One region of the Neptuniibacter sp. QD37_11 genome, then DNA from elsewhere that is predicted to be linked to it. Evidence: predicted binding sites of a transcription regulator. Region 1 holds the regulator's gene; the other holds the start of a gene.
The links. Region 1 encodes LexA, which represses DNA repair genes until DNA is damaged. Its sites were predicted from a motif close to TACTGTNTANNTANACAGTA; they were not measured.
Positions count from the first base shown of each region.

Region 1 (5,665 bases):
CGGCAGATTAAAATCTAAAAAACGCTTTTTACCTTCTACCTCAGGCACGACGAATTGTTCTGGGTTCCAAGACGCAGCTTTAGAGCGGTTGTTGTAACGACGACGTCGTTGAGGCTTACGTGCAGAAGAATTTCTTTTTTTGTTAGCGCTTTCAGTCTGCTCAACTGATTTATTTTCTGTACTCAATTCAACAATTCCTAAGAAAAATTTCGCCGATAAGGCGGTAAAGCGGCTAAAAGCTGCTTTCCATAACGACGGGTAATAAACCGTCGATCAAGCAATGTTATTTTGCCGCTATCGCTCTCAGTTCGTAGTAAACGCCCTGTAGCCTGGGTGAGGCGCATTGATGCCATCGGGATAACCCATTCTTGAAACGGGTTACGCCCTTGCGATTCTAACCATTCACCGTAGGTTGCCTCAACCGGGTCATCCGGTACACCAAATGGCAACTTCGTAATAATTACATGTGTTAGGTAATCACCAGGTAAATCTACGCCTTCAGCAAAAGAAGCCAAACCAAAAATAACACTTGGTTTATTAGCATCGATACGCTCTCTGTGTTGTCGCAAAATTTCATGCTTGGCAAGTTCGCCTTGCACAAGAATATCTGCTGATATACTAGCAGGCATACGCTCAAGAACATACCGCATCTGACGCCATGAGCTAAATAACACCAAGGATGCACTTCCCTGTTCTAAAATTGGCAATAACATTGCCGAAATTTCTTCATTATGGTCATCAGGGTTTCCTGGATCGGTTTTCATTGCAGGGACATGCAATTCGGCCGCATTTTGAAAATCAAATGGACTCATAAATATATTACAAGGACTATCCGTTGGTATGCCAAGATCAGCATATAGTCGATCAAACCGCCCTAGTGCGGTTAGCGTAGCCGAAGTAATAACAGCACCGTAGCAGTTTTTCCAAAGGTGCTCTTGTAAGGTTTCCGCCGCTGACACTGGGCTACTGCAACACTCAATATCAATGCCATCATTACCATCTACTTTAACGATCCAGCGGGCCGTCGGGAGTCCTGATGTCGAATCAGATACAGCGTAAGAATTAGCTAACCAATACATCGATTGCATACGGGATAAAAGCACACCCATCTGCGGATACCAAGTTTCACAGATAGCTAGGGGCAGATCGGCTAACTCACCATCCATTCCTTCTTTCAGAAGATCAACAATCTGCTCAAATTTTAAAACGACTCTCTCTGCAGCCTGAGCAAAATTGTGAAAGGACAACTGTAACGGTTCAGGAATCATACCTTGCGCAAAACGATAGCGATCACTTGGGCCTTGGAGTTTATCTTCAAGTATTTGATTTAATAGAAGTTGGACTTCCTTCAAGGAATTTTCCATATCTGCAAAAGGGTTAGCTAACTTCTCGATATAATTTCGAAGTACTATGTGATCAGACGCGTCATTCAATAATTTATTGAGGCTGCGTGTTGCTTTGCTCATCCAACGGATACTGGATTTAACACGTAAGCTATAAGAAAAATGCCCCGTAGTTTTAGTGCCTAGGTGATGGCCTTCATCAAAGACATAGATGGTATCTTCCGGCGGCGACAGAATAGCGCCGCCTCCAAGAGAGAGATCAGCTAAAACAAGATCATGGTTGGCAACTATCAGATCCCATTTATCCAACTCTTGTCTAGCCTTAAAGAATGGACAGATTGAAAAGTTACTGCAGCGACGATTTGTACACTGCATATGATCGCTAGTAGACAACCGCCAAACAGCATCAGGCACTGTATTCTTTAAAGCATCCCTATCGCCATCCCACTCACCCGAGGCATAGTGACTAAGTAGAGATTTAACCTCATCAATATCTGAGGTCTGAAGTTTTTGAGCTACTTCATCTTCATACAATGCAATTTGGCCTAATTCATTCTGTTGCTCCAATATTTTCTCTGCATTGGAAATACAAAAATATCGTCCTCGGCCTTTAGCTAAACCATAAGTAAGATTGATTCCGGCATCGCTAATCAGCTGTGGAAGGTCTTTAAGAATAAGCTGTTCTTGAAGGGCAACTGTTGCTGTAGAAACAACAACTTTCTTTTTTCGTTGCTGGGCTATAGGAACAGAAGCCAAAAGATAGGCCATCGTCTTACCCGTACCAGTACCAGCCTCCGTGACGCAGATATGCTGACCACCGGTCCTTTCGCCTTCAGAATTGGCAGTAATAGCGCCCAAAGTTTTCGCAACCTCAGCAATCATCAATTTCTGGCCATAGCGAGACTTCAATCCTCTGTTATTGAGAAAAGTACTGTAGGCCTGCTGTATTGTTTGCTTGAGCTGCTTATCTAACAAAACCGTATTCCATCGAAAATCTAGCCGCGATTCTAACAGTTATGACAGTTTAATAACAAAAATACTGTATAAAAAAACATAAGTTGCTTTACAAACCCAAAATACTGTATAAAAATACACGTACTGTATAAACAAACAGACAAGATCATGAAGCTGACTAAACGACAAACGGAAGTTCTGGATTGCATCAAGCGTCACATTGGCGATACCGGCTACCCACCTACTCGCGCAGATATTGCCCGCGATTTAGGGTTTAAATCAGCTAATGCAGCTGAAGAACACTTGAAAGCGCTGGCAAAAAAAGGCGCTATAGAAATTATTCCGGGTACTTCACGAGGTATCAGAGTACCTGAATTGGAAGAGGAAAATAGCGGCCTACCGATTGTTGGTCAGGTAGCAGCAGGATCGCCAATACTTGCTCAAGAGCATGTTGAAGATCACTGCACAATCTCCTCTGACTTCTTCCACCCTAAGGCGGATTATCTCTTAAGGGTGAAAGGTAGCAGTATGAAAGATGTAGGCATCATGGACGGTGATCTACTGGCAGTACACCAATGCCAAACAGCAAAGGATGGGCAGATTGTAGTCGCTCGAATAGAAGATGAAGTTACCGTAAAACGCTTCAAGCGTGAAGGTAACATCGTTTATCTAATTGCTGAAAATGAAGAGTTTGAACCGATTGTAGTGGATTTAAACGAACAACCACTGGCAATAGAAGGTTTAAGCGTCGGCGTTATTCGTAGAGGTAACTAACCATGATGGCATTTCACGCGAACCAAACAACAGCAATCATGCAGAGCACATCTGCAAATGAAAAAATTTTCACTAAGCAAAAGCCAGCTAATCAGCTTGCAGGTACGATGACTGAAATCGTTGTCCAAGATGAGAATTTTTCTAACATCCCAATGTTGATGCCATTGCTTGCACAACTAAGTCAGGATGATCGCTGGTTTGTGTGGATTGCTCCACCTGTGTTATTACCGAAAAACCTTCTGATTGAGGCAGGCATTGATCTGACTAAAGTCATTCTGCTCAACCCAGATAACAAACATAGTACCTTTGAGCTTGCTAAACAGGCGCTAAGCACAGGCACTAGCCACGCTGTAATATCATGGCCTGGATACTTAAATGATGAAGAATTTAACGACTTAGAAAGTGCCGCTAAGAAAGGACAAAGTCACGGAATTATAATTAGACGCCGTCAACATAGTTAAGTATTAGCTTCCATTTTTGTAAAGGCGCCTAGTTAAAGTATCATCACCCCAATAATGAGCTTTATCTGAGAGAAGCTCATTATCAGAGATTGCTTAATGAATAGTTGGAGGGATCTCTTCTTCAGGCTCTTGTTCTAAACCCACCCCAGATTCCGCCATCATCTGGATGCCTGCGGTTAACATAACGCGAGCGACATCTAGATATTGATCACTTAACTGTTCTTTAAGTGCATCTGAAAAATTAACTTTAATCATCGGCTCTTCATCGCTGTCCATATTCCGGATTGCTAGGCCACCTTCATCAAGTTCTATTATTTCAAGCACGGTCTCGGGTGTTAGTCCTGACACTTAATTTACCACTCTTGCATGCCTTCTCTGAGGCGATTAACTAATTCCGACAGTGAATCAAACCAAGTTTGATACTCAGTAATGATTTCACCATCCTCTGCATGATCAGGATTGATCTGCAGCACATGTATTTCAGAAACACTGTTAGTTTCAGTCACTGCTTGTTTGGCATCTGAACCATGCCAGCAGGCTTCATAAGCGGACATCATTTTATGCAACCAAGATGAATCATCGGATTCTAGGTTGTTTAACTGTGTCAACTCAGGGCTTTCGACGCCGGTCTGGGCCATTTCCGCAGCTAACGCACGATAGCCTTGAAAGCTTTCCGTATCGACTTTATACCATTCAGCAATTTCGCGTAAAAAAGCATCATAGGCTGACGTCAGGTGGAACAACACTGATTCGTTATAAGACTCTATCAATGCATGCTTGCTCCAACTGGTGTCATCTTGCGCTTTTTTAAGCTGTTCTAGATGAAGTCGTGTAAAGCTCAACTTCTGATTCGTGCGTGCCTGATATATACCGCTCATGAAATCCCCGATTATTTCTTCTTCGCTTTTTTACGGGTCTCTTCTTCGACCCATTTACCATCGCGATAGAATGCACGCCAACCAGTCGCTTTACCATTGACCTCGGTCATAACGTACTGCTCTTTAGTCTTTCTGCTATAGCGAATGACACTCAAGTTTCCATCTGAGTCATTCTTAGGCGCACTGAACAGGAATTCATATTTCGGATCAATCTCAGACTGATGCGGCAGTATTTCAACAATTTTCGGGGCACGTGTTTCTCTGTTTCTAGGGAACTGACTTGCTGCCAAGAACAAACCAGATGCTCCATCACGCAGGATGTACGTATCCTCTACCTTTTCGCACTGAAGCTCAGGCATTGGAACAGGATCCATCTTAGGTGGCGCAGGCTCTCCGTTTTTCAACAACTTACGGGTATTTTTACACTCAGTGCAACCGAAGTATTTACCAAAGCGACCGGTTTTAAGTTGCATCTCAGCTGAGCATTTATCACACTCTAGAACAGGCCCATCATATCCTTTGATACGATATTCACCCTTCTCAACTTCAAAACCGGAACAATCAGGGTTATTACCACATACGTGTAATTTACGATTCTCATCGATCAGATAAGAATCCATTGCTGAGCCGCATAGGTTACAACGGTGCTTCTTACGAAGAATGCGAGATTCTTCTTCATCATCGCCATCAGCACTAACAACTTCGTCACCAGAGACTAGGTTGATCGTACACTTACAACGCTCTTTGGGTGGCAAGCTATAGCCAGAACAGCCTAAGAACACACCTGTACTACCGGTGCGGATCATCATATCTCGGCCACAATCTGGGCAAGAGATATCTGTCTCTGTAGGAGAATTCGGGCGCATACCATTCTCAGCATCCTGCGCCTCTTCCAGCTTCTTAGAGAAATCAGCGTAAAACTGATCTAAAAGCGCTTTCCAATCAGCACTGCCTTCAGCCACATCATCAAGGCTTTCTTCCATACGTGCTGTAAAGCTGTAATCCATCAGGTCAGAGAAGTTCTCACCTAGACGCTCTGTAACAATATCGCCCATTTTTTGAGCATAGAAACGTCGGTTCTGAACTTCTACATAACCACGATCTTGGATCGTCGAAATAATCGCTGCGTATGTCGATGGACGACCAATACCTCGTTTCTCAAGCTCTTTAACTAGGCTTGCTTCGGTGAAACGAGGAGCCGGTTTCGTAAAATGTTGCTTAGGCAACAGATCGACTAAATTTAGATTATCGCCAG
Region 1 is NZ_CP180552.1:2,301,054-2,306,718, forward strand. It holds partial or broken gene ACMXYT_RS10580 (DEAD/DEAH box helicase) at 1-186, opposite strand, end outside; gene dinG (ATP-dependent DNA helicase DinG) at 198-2,318, opposite strand; gene lexA (transcriptional repressor LexA) at 2,463-3,071, shown strand; gene ACMXYT_RS10595 (cell division inhibitor SulA) at 3,074-3,532, shown strand; gene ACMXYT_RS10600 (hypothetical protein) at 3,626-3,880, opposite strand; gene ACMXYT_RS10605 (DUF6586 family protein) at 3,886-4,410, opposite strand; gene topA (type I DNA topoisomerase) at 4,422-5,665, opposite strand, start outside.

Region 2 (5,665 bases), 1.2 Mb from region 1:
GTACATCGCTGCTGCTAAGAGAGCTACTACCAAATAAGCTACTGCCTTGGTTATCGTTATGGCGGCTGGTCATGGGGCGGCTAACGCTAGCGTTAAGGCGAACCTCTTCCATCAAGTCGTTTGGAATTTCACCAATAAAGCGCGATGGTCGGTTGTAGTTATCTTGTCCATGCAGACGACGGGATTCAGCGTAAGTGATAAACAGCTTCTGCATCGCACGGGTGATACCTACATAGCAGAGGCGACGTTCTTCCTCTAAACGGCCCGGCTCTTCCACAGACATCTTATGCGGAAACAAGCCTTCTTCTACACCGGCTAGGAACACCTGAGGGAATTCCAGACCTTTTGCAGAGTGAAGGGTCATTAGCTGCACACTGTCTTGGTAATCATCTGCTTGCGCATCACCGGCATCCAGCGCTGCCTGGTCTAAGAATGCCGCAAGTGGGGAGTTAAATTCCTCATCCAGAAACTCATCCCATTGGCTGTTAAACTGCTTCGCTGCAGTGACCAGTTCTTCCAAGTTTTCTATACGGGATTGAGCTTTTTCGCCTTTCTCTTTTTTGTGGTGCTCGATCAGGCCTGAGTGTTGTATAACGTGCTCAGTCTGTTCGTGTAGCAGAGTGTCTTCGGTATCTTGTGCCATCTGATTGATCAGATCTAAGAAAGCTTGCAGGGCATTAGATGCACGCGCTGGTAGCTTTTTCAGTTCCACAATTTCGTTGGATGCGCGCCACATAGAGATCGCTTGGCTACGAGCATGCTCACGGATAATTTCGATGGTACGTGTGCCTATACCGCGTGTTGGTACATTGATTACACGCTCCATCGAGGTGTCATCGTCGCGGTTGCTTAGCAGGCGCATATAGGACAGCGCGTTTTTGATCTCAAGGCGCTCATAGAAACGTTGGCCACCGTAAATACGGTACGGCACGCCACTGCGAATCAAGGCTTCCTCAAGCACTCGGGACTGGGCGTTAGAGCGGTACAGAATCGCGCACTCTTTACGGAGGTTGCCCTCTTGTACCCATTTTCCGATTTGATCGACGATAAAGCGTGCTTCGTCTTGCTCGTTAAAGGCTGCATAGAGCGAGATCGGCTCGCCTTCACCAGAATCAGTATGCAGCTCTTTACCTAAACGACCTTGGTTGTTGCGAATGACTTCGTTGGCTGCACGCAGAATCGTTTCTGTAGAACGGTAGTTTTGTTCTAGCTTGATCGTTTCTGTACCCGGGAAGTGAACCGGTAGGTTCTGGATATTTTCGATCTTCGCGCCACGCCAGCCGTAGATCGACTGGTCATCATCGCCTACGGCCATCAATTTCTTCTGACCGCCACAAAGTAGTTGCAGCCAACCATACTGAATGGTGTTGGTATCTTGGAACTCGTCCACAAGAATGTAGCGGAAACGCTCTTGATAGTGCTCTAGTAGGGCTGGGTTCTTATCACGGAACAGCTCTAGGGAACGTAGCAAAAGCTCGCCAAAGTCGATCATGCCGCCACGTTCGCAGGCTTGCTCGTAAGCTTCGTATACTGCCAGCATCTGGCGATCATTCAGATCATGACGCGGTTCGATATGTTTAGCGCGTAGGCCATTATCTTTCTTATCGTTGATGTACCACTGGAATTGGCGAGCCGGCCAGCGCTTATCATCCAGATTCATCTCTTTGGCTAAACGTTTAATCAGACGCAGCTGATCATCGCTGTCCATAATCTGGAAGTTTTCAGGTAAACCAGCATCCTGCCAGTGAGCACGCAGTATACGGTGGGCTAAACCGTGGAAGGTACCGACCCACATGCCTTGAGGATTGATGCCTAACAGCTCCTCAATACGGCCGCGCATCTCTTTTGCAGCTTTGTTGGTGAACGTAACCGCCATAATAGAGTAGGGCGACATTCCTTCTGTCTGAATCAACCAAGCAATTCGGTGTACCAATACGCGGGTTTTACCAGAGCCTGCGCCGGCTAAAACCAGTAAGTTTTGTACCGGAGCGGTTACAGCATTGCGTTGGGCATCGTTCAGAGAATCGATAATGTGAGTTACGTCCATAGCGGCTTTCTGTTCACTGTATAAATAATCAGTGGCTGATTATAGCGGGTGTTAGCAAAAGAGGGCAGTGTTGATTTACTAAGACTCCTTAGGAGCCTTAGTATAAGAAGCCTGCTATTTGGGAAGCTGACTTGGATTGTTACGGCGATAGATCAGGATCTGTTTTAGCTCTTCAGGATCTTTCAGCTTCTGTTCGCTGTTTTCATCCAACCACGGGATTAAACGAGATAGCCAGAATCGCATCGCGGCAGTACACGTCAGCACTGGCCAAGCTTTGTATTCATCCTGAGTGAAAGGACGCGCTTTTGCGTAGGCTTTTAGCAATGCCTGCTCTCGTTCGCTATCAATCGAGCCATCAGGACGGCAACACCAATCATTAGCCACGATCGCCAGATCAAACAGCAGATAGGCGGTTGCGGCGTTATAAAGATCTAAAACGGCACTGACCTCAGTCCCTTGGAATAGGACATTATCGTGGAATAGATCACCATGAATCGTGCCGGCTTTGATATCACCTGGCTGCTCGCGAAGTTGATCAAAACGCGCTACTTCTTCCTGTAGCAGAGTCTGATCATTTTTAGGCAATTTACTACGAATGAGTTCGCTCTCTCTACGCCACCAAAACACACCTCGGTGTGCTTGGCGTTCAAGATAGAAGTTTTCTGTTGCAACGTGGAACTCGCCTAAGACTTTACCGATGGCAGCACAGTGCTCAGGTGTGAGTTCTTGCTGACCCACATGCTCACCAAAGAACCTTGGTTGTAGCGCAGCAGGTTTCTTTTTCAGTTGTTTTAGGCCGATTCCGTTTCGATCCTGAATAGCAAAAGGTACAGCGATATCTCGCTGTGATAGCCATTGGCATAGCTCGACAAAGTAGGGAAGCTCTTCGTAGCTAAGCTCTTCAAACAAAGTGAGTACATACTCCGTCTCAATCCCTTCATTTTTCAGGGTGACAAAGTAGTTGGTATTTTCGATACCACCATCAATACCTTTGTAACTGACTAACTCTCCCAGATCATAATCTTTAAGGAATGCAGTTAGGTCAGTGTCATTAAGTTGCGTATATACAGCCAAGCGCTTTACTCACTTCGTAAATTTGAATTCGTTTGTTCCAGCGGATTTACCAACGGAACAGTACCCATTTAGGGATCAGCATTTGTGATTCTTCATGGCGAATAAATGAGCCTTCACCTGGCGCTGGAACCAGATAGTATTCTTTACCGTTTTTAGGCACGACCTTAATTTCCTGAAGCTGACCATTTACGCGGTACTCGTAATAGGTTTTATCTTCTTCGTGGAAGATTGTGATCTGTGGTTCGTTCTCATCAACCAGCGGTGGGACTTCGGCATAAGCTACAGGTGTCACTGCAAGTAGTGCTGCTAATAGTAGCTTTTTCATTATTCTTTCCTCTTTCATGGCAAGATTTCTTTTGGCAAATGAGCATATCGACTATGATCGGGTTTTTGAAGAATAACCAACCCGGATTTCCTGATGAGCGAACAGCAGCAAGCCAACTCCTCTCCTTTAATTTTAGTCGACGGTTCCTCTTATTTATACCGTGCTTTTTTTGCTTCACAACAGGCTGACCTGCGAAATTCTGCGGGAATCCCAACAGGAGCGATCCGAGTTGTTACTTCAATGCTGAAAAGCTTGATCAAACAGTATCCAGAAAGCCCTATTGCGGTGATCTTTGATGCTAAAGGTAAAACATTCCGTGATGAGATCTACAGCGATTATAAAGCCCAGCGTCCACCGATGCCGGATGATTTACGTAGTCAGGTAGAGCCGATCCACAACATCGTCAAAGCTTTGGGTATGCCGCTTATCGTAGAACCGGGTGTAGAAGCGGATGATGTCATCGGTACGATGGCGCGTGAAGCCAGCGCTCAAGGGATCGATACCCTGATCTCCACAGGCGATAAGGATATGGCGCAGCTGGTGGATCAACACGTAACGCTGATCAACACTATGACTGACACCATCATGGATATTGAAGGTGTAAAAGAGAAGTTTGGTATTCCGCCAGAGCTGATCATCGATTACTTGGCATTGATGGGCGATAAGGTCGATAACATCCCAGGCGTTCCGGGCGTGGGTGAAAAAACGGCTTTGGCTTTGCTTCAAGGTATCGGCGGTATTAAAGATCTATACGAAAACCTAGATAAAATTGCTGATCTTGGTTTCCGTGGTTCGAAAACTATGGCGAAGAAACTAGAAGATAACCGCGAAGAAGCGGATCTATCTTACCTACTGGCAACGATTAAAACCGACGTTGAGCTGCATGAAAAAGTCGAAGAGATCGTTAAGCCAGAGCCAAATAAAGATCAGTTAATTGAGTTATACAAAGAATTTGAATTCAAGACTTGGGTGCGTGAGCTGGAATCTGGTGAGAGCGGTGCTGCAATCGCTGCTGATCCATCGGAGCCATCTACTCCAGAAGCACCTAAAGATGTTGAATACACAACAGTGCTTACAGAATCCGATCTAGATGGCTGGATTGAAAAGTTATCCACAGCCGAACTTTTTGCCTTCGATACAGAAACGACCAGTCTCAACTATATGGAAGCTGAGCTGGTGGGTGTTTCCTTTGCGGTAGAGCCGGGCAAAGCTGCTTATGTGCCTGTTGCGCATGATTACATGGGCGCGCCAGAGCAAATCAGCCGTGATGTTCTTTTGACTAAGCTGAAACCACTGCTAGAAAGCGAAGATCACAAAAAGATCGGTCAGCATATTAAATACGATATGAACGTGTTGGCTCGTTACGATATCGATCTAAAAGGTGTGGCGTTCGATACTATGCTGGAATCCTACGTGCTGAACTCCACGGCAACGCGCCACGATATGGATAGCTTGGCTGATCGTTATCTGGGTGTGAAAACGGTTAAGTTCGAAGAGATCGCCGGCAAAGGTAAAAAGCAGCTGACCTTCAACCAGATCGAACTAGAACAAGCAGCGCCTTATGCTGCGGAAGATGCGGATATCACCCTGCGTCTACATCAAGCGATCGATAGTCAGCTAAGCCAAGATGAAACGCTAAGCAAAGTTTTCAATGAGATCGAAAAACCGTTGATTCCAGTACTGTCACGTATCGAGCGTAACGGTGCTTTGGTTGATGCATCAATGCTCGGTGAACAAAGTATCGAACTGGCTGCACGTATGGTGGAACTGGAGCGCGAAGCTTACGATATTGCTGGGAAAGAGTTTAATCTGGCGTCACCAAAGCAGCTGCAGCAGATTCTATTTGAAGAGCTTAGTATCCCGGTGATTAAGAAGACACCAAAAGGTGCACCATCGACTGCCGAGGAAGTGCTTCAAGAGTTGGCACTAGAATATCCTCTGCCTAAGTTGATTCTTGAACACCGTAGCTTGAGCAAGCTTAAATCAACTTACACCGATAAGCTTCCGCTAATGATTAGTCCAAGTACTGGGCGCATTCATACCTCTTACCATCAAGCGGTGACAGCGACAGGGCGTCTATCTTCGACTGATCCAAACCTGCAGAATATTCCGGTACGTACTCAGGAAGGCCGCCGTATTCGTCACGCCTTTATCGCTCCAGAAGGCTACACGGTTGTGGCTGCCGATTACTCGCAGATCGAACTGCGAATTATGGCGCA
Region 2 is NZ_CP180552.1:3,474,011-3,479,675, reverse strand. It holds gene uvrD (DNA helicase II) at 1-2,047, opposite strand, end outside; gene ACMXYT_RS16450 (homoserine kinase) at 2,162-3,121, opposite strand; gene ACMXYT_RS16445 (DUF2782 domain-containing protein) at 3,168-3,446, opposite strand; gene polA (DNA polymerase I) at 3,540-5,665, shown strand, end outside.
Region 2: the regulator LexA is predicted to act here: its motif matches at 2,062-2,081, upstream of uvrD (DNA helicase II).